2 regions of the Pseudomonas sp. FSO-7 genome follow, and region 1 is predicted to be linked to the other one. Evidence: predicted binding sites of a transcription regulator. Region 1 holds the regulator's gene; the other holds the start of a gene.

What was found. Region 1 encodes sigma-54, which starts transcription at its own class of promoters, with help from an activator protein. Its sites were predicted from a motif close to ANTGGCATNNANNTTGCTNT; they were not measured.
Region 2: AC515T_RS20250 (circularly permuted type 2 ATP-grasp protein) is a predicted target of sigma-54. The motif match lies at 1,053-1,072, and genes of this name have one in related genera.

The regions. Positions count from the first base shown of each region.
Region 1 is NZ_CM184193.1:1,066,123-1,068,518, forward strand. It holds gene hpf (ribosome hibernation-promoting factor, HPF/YfiA family) at 1-65, opposite strand, end outside; gene AC515T_RS04495 (RNA polymerase factor sigma-54) at 142-1,635, opposite strand; gene lptB (LPS export ABC transporter ATP-binding protein) at 1,800-2,396, opposite strand, start outside.
Region 2 is NZ_CM184193.1:4,668,407-4,670,802, forward strand. It holds gene AC515T_RS20250 (circularly permuted type 2 ATP-grasp protein) at 1-1,021, opposite strand, end outside; gene AC515T_RS20255 (ribonuclease E inhibitor RraB) at 1,453-1,794, opposite strand; gene AC515T_RS20260 (hypothetical protein) at 1,996-2,232, opposite strand; gene AC515T_RS20265 (START domain-containing protein) at 2,372-2,396, opposite strand, start outside.

The DNA.
Region 1 (2,396 bases):
TCGCCGATGTAGGTGCGCAGGGGTTCGGTCACTTCCAGTTGGTGTCCACTGATGTTGACTTGCATACAGCTTCTCCTTCGTTGCCAGTGCATAAAGCGGCAGGCAGAAATGCCTGCCACTGGAACGCTGTGGCGTGGCCTGTTACATCAACCGCTTGCGTTCGCTCGAAGGCGCGATCCCGAGGGATTCACGGTACTTGGCGACGGTACGGCGGGCCACCTGAATGCCTTGTGCCTCCAGTAAACCAGCGATCTTGCTGTCACTCAACGGCTTTTTCTGATTTTCCGCGGCCACCAGTTTTTTGATGATCGCGCGGATGGCCGTGGACGAGCATTCGCCGCCTTCGGAGGTGCTGACGTGGCTGGAGAAAAAGTATTTCAATTCATAGATGCCCCGGGGGGTATGCATGAATTTCTGGGTGGTCACCCGGGAAATCGTCGACTCGTGCATGCCCACTGCCTCGGCAATGTCATGCAGGACCAACGGTTTCATCGCTTCATCGCCGTACTCCAGGAAGCCGCGCTGATGCTCGACGATCTGGGTGGCCACTTTCATCAGGGTTTCGTTGCGGCTTTGCAGGCTCTTGATGAACCAGCGGGCTTCCTGCAACTGGTTGCGCATGAAGGTGTTGTCGGCGCTGGTGTCGGCGCGCTTGACGAAACCGGCGTACTGGGCGTTGACCCGCAGCTTGGGCACCGACTCCTGGTTGAGTTCCACCAGCCAGCGATCGTTGTGCTTGCGCACGATCACGTCGGGGACCACGTACTCGGGCTCGGTGGATTCGATCTGCGAGCCGGGGCGCGGGTTGAGGCTCTGCACCAGTTCGATGACCTGGCGCAGCTCATCTTCCTTGAGCTTCATGCGACGCATCAACTGGCTGTAGTCGCGACCGCCCAGCAGGTCGATGTAATCGGTGACCAGTCGCTTGGCTTCGGCCAGCCATGGCGTCTTGGCAGGCAACTGGCGCAGTTGCAGCAACAGGCACTCGCCCAGGTTGCGGGCGCCAATGCCGGCCGGTTCGAATTGCTGGATGCGATGCAGGACGGCTTCGATCTCGTCCAGCTCGATGTCGAGCTCGGGGTCGAAGGCTTCGAGGATTTCTTCGAGGGTCTCGTCCAGGTAGCCCTGGTTGTTGATGCAATCGATCAGGGTCACGGCGATCAGGCGATCGGTGTCGGACATCGGTGCCAGGTTCAGTTGCCACAGCAGGTGGCTTTGCAGGCTCTCGCCGGCCGAGGTGCGGGTGGTGAAGTCCCACTCGTCGTCATCGCTGCTGGGCAGGTTGCTGGCGCTGGTCTGGTAGACATCTTCCCAGGCCGTGTCCACGGGCAGTTCGTTGGGGATGCGCTCGTTCCATTCGCCATCCTCGAGGTTATCCACCGTTGGGGCGGCTTCCTGGTAGGACGGTTCCGGGATCTCGGTGTTGGTCTTCTGCTCGACGTTGTCGGCCAGCGGGTCGGTGTTATCGAAGTCGTCGCCTTCTTCCTGGCGTTCGAGCATCGGATTGGACTCCAGGGCCTCCTGGATTTCCTGTTGCAGGTCCAGGGTCGACAATTGGAGCAGGCGGATGGCCTGTTGCAGCTGCGGTGTCATCGTCAGCTGCTGGCCCATTCTCAAGACTAGCGATGGTTTCATGGCAGGGGCTTAACACCTTATTCGCCGGCGCACATGCGCCATCCACTACAGGGCGCCGGAGCGCCAAAATTAAGCAAATTATATGCCTGAAACTGAAGTGTTTGCCTAGAGCGTCGCCATAATAAAATTAAACGACGCCCAGGCAATTCGCCAGACACGTGTGCTTACAGGCGGAACTCATGGCCCAGGTACACTTCCTTGACCAGGTCATTGGCCAGGATCGCGGCGGAGTCTCCTTCGGCGATCAATTGGCCGTCATTGACAATGTAGGCGGTTTCGCAGATGTCCAAGGTCTCGCGCACGTTGTGGTCGGTGATCAGCACGCCGATACCCTTGGCCTTGAGGTGATGGATGATCTGCTTGATGTCGCCCACCGAGATCGGGTCCACGCCGGCGAACGGTTCGTCGAGCAGGATGAACTTCGGTGCGGTGGCCAGAGCGCGGGCGATTTCCACGCGGCGCCGTTCGCCACCCGACAGGCTCATGCCCAGGTTGTCGCGAATGTGGCTGATGTGGAATTCCTGCAGCAGGCTTTCCAGTTCCTGGCGACGGCCGGCCTTGTCGAGTTCCTTGCGGGTCTCGAGGATCGCCATGATGTTGTCGGCAACCGACAGTTTGCGGAAGATCGATGCTTCTTGCGGCAAATAGCCGATGCCGGCCTTCGCCCGACCGTGCATCGGCTGGTGGCTGACATCCAGGTCGTCAATCAGCACGCGACCCTGATCGGCCTGGACCAGGCCGACGATCATATAGAAGCAGGT
Region 2 (2,396 bases), 3.0 Mb from region 1:
TAGGAACGTTCTTCAGGATCGGCTCTTCGTCCAGGTAAAAGCGGATCATGTCGGTGACGAACGGGTACACCGACTTGTCGTCCGCCACCCCCGTGCCGATGGCATTGGCCAGCACCACGTTGCCGGAACGGTAGGAGGACAACAGGCCCGGTACGCCGAGCATCGAATCCGGATTGAAGGCCAGTGGATCGAGGAACGCGTCGTCGAGGCGACGGTAGATCACATCCACCGCCTTCGGCCCGTCGGTGGTGCGCATGAACACTCTGTCATCCCGTACGAACAGGTCGGCGCCTTCCACCAACTCCACACCCATCTCCCGGGCCAGGAACGCGTGCTCGAAGAACGCGCTGTTGAAACGCCCCGGCGTGAGTACCACAACGCTGGGGTCGTCCAGCGGGCTGGAGCTTTTCAGAGTGTCGAGCAGCAGGTTCGGATAGTGGTCGATGGGGGCGATACGCTGGGCGGCGAACAGTTCGGGAAACAGGCGCATCATCATCTTGCGGTCTTCGAGCATGTAGCTGACGCCGCTGGGCGTGCGCAGATTGTCTTCGAGCACGTAGTAGGTGCCGTCACCGTCGCGCACCAGGTCGACACCGCAAATGTGTGCATAGATGTCACGGTGCAGGTCCAGCCCTTGCATCGCCAGTTGGTACTGCTCGTTGGCCAGCACCTGCTCGGCGGGGATGATGCCGGCCCGGATGATCCGTTGTTCGTGGTAAAGGTCGGCCAGGAACATGTTCAGCGCCTTGACCCGCTGGATGCAGCCACGTTCGACCACCCGCCATTCGCTGGCCGGGATGCTGCGCGGGATCGTGTCGAACGGGATCAGGCGCTCGGTCCCTTGCTCGTCGCCGTAGAGCGTGAACGTAATGCCCGCACGGTGGAACAACAGGTCGGCTTCGCGCCTGCGTTGCGCCAGCAGTTCGTCAGGCGTGTCGGCCAGCCAGCGGGCAAACGCCTGGTAGTGCGGGCGGACCTGGCCGTCGGCATCGTACATTTCATCAAAACCGCTGCGGATCATGCCGTGCTCCTTGTCACCCTGGCAGCAAGGCTTCGCAAGCCCCGTGCCATCGGCATAAACGCTTTATGATCAACGGGTTGGAATATCCATTGAGAGGCCGCGCACTTTTATAGTGCAGCAAATGCCCCCAACCCGCCGCCCCCCGCTTCATTGCGACGCAGGGGCGTCGCTCTCCTGAGCATAGCCATGGAAAAACGAAGCGGCCTGGTCTCGATACAGTTAGGTACAAAACCTGGGGGAAGGATTGCGGTGGGTCAGCGGGCAATGATGTTGGTTGTGCCGCCGTCATCGCGGGCAAGCCCGCTCCCACAGGCGGACATCGACCATCCATTGTGGGAGCGAGCTTGCTCGCGATGACGATGGTTCAGATGACGCACATGAAAACGGCCGACACAAAGGTCAGCCGTTGCTGTGGTTGCGGTGAGTGGCTGTCAGGCCTGCAGGCGCCGGATCTCTTGCTTGACACCCCAACCCTCGATAACGCCACCCAAGGGTTCGACGACTGCCTCAAAGTCTTGCTCGAAGTCTCCTATGTCATCGTAAGTGGCGTACATCACCCGGCTCAGTTCCAATGACCAAGCCCCGTCGTCCCGTGCACTGATCTGCGCGTTCAACGATTCGCCCCGAAAATGACCTGCCGCCCTGCGCGCCCGCTCCTCGTCCGGGAAAATGGCGTAGAACTCAATGGGATGGAATCGGGAAAAATCGAAACCGCCTTCTTTCATGCGGCGCAATACGCTGGTGCTGATGTCTTCTTGATAGGCTGTGCTCATGAAACGTCCTCCTAAAACCGATGGATAGACTTTCCGTCTTCCCGTGCGTGAAGCCCTCAGGCTGCAAGCGATACGGCATCAAATGGCCGTCGGGACACAAGCATGTAGCTGACAAGACCGGACCTTGGCGATCCTTTCGCTGATCTCAATTGCAGAGTAGCCGCAAGTGATGGCCACTGCCAAGCGAGACCAGGCAAGGTTTCATGAAATCGGTGTAATGCTGAGGATTTCAATACTGTTCTGGGACTTGAGGTTCTTGACTGTCGGGTCTTCGGTGCGGTCCTCCAAGTCGTTGAGATCCAGCTGGTTGAGCACGGGTAGCAACCTTTCGCGGATCAATTGGGCGGCCTGCTCCATGGTGGGCTTCTGGTCATAGTCGAACTGCTCGACAGTTTTTTCACCGTGATCGTCAATGAAAGTGATTTCCCACATTTGCATCAGTGTCTCCTTGATCAATTCAGAGCCTGGCTTACCTTTATCTCGACATTGAGGGCCGGACAATCGTTCCGCCGGATGCCTGGACGGCACACATGAAAAGACCGCCTCGGGGGCGGTCTTTTTTGTGCATCTTGGCCGATCACTTTTCGGCGCGTTCCTTCAGG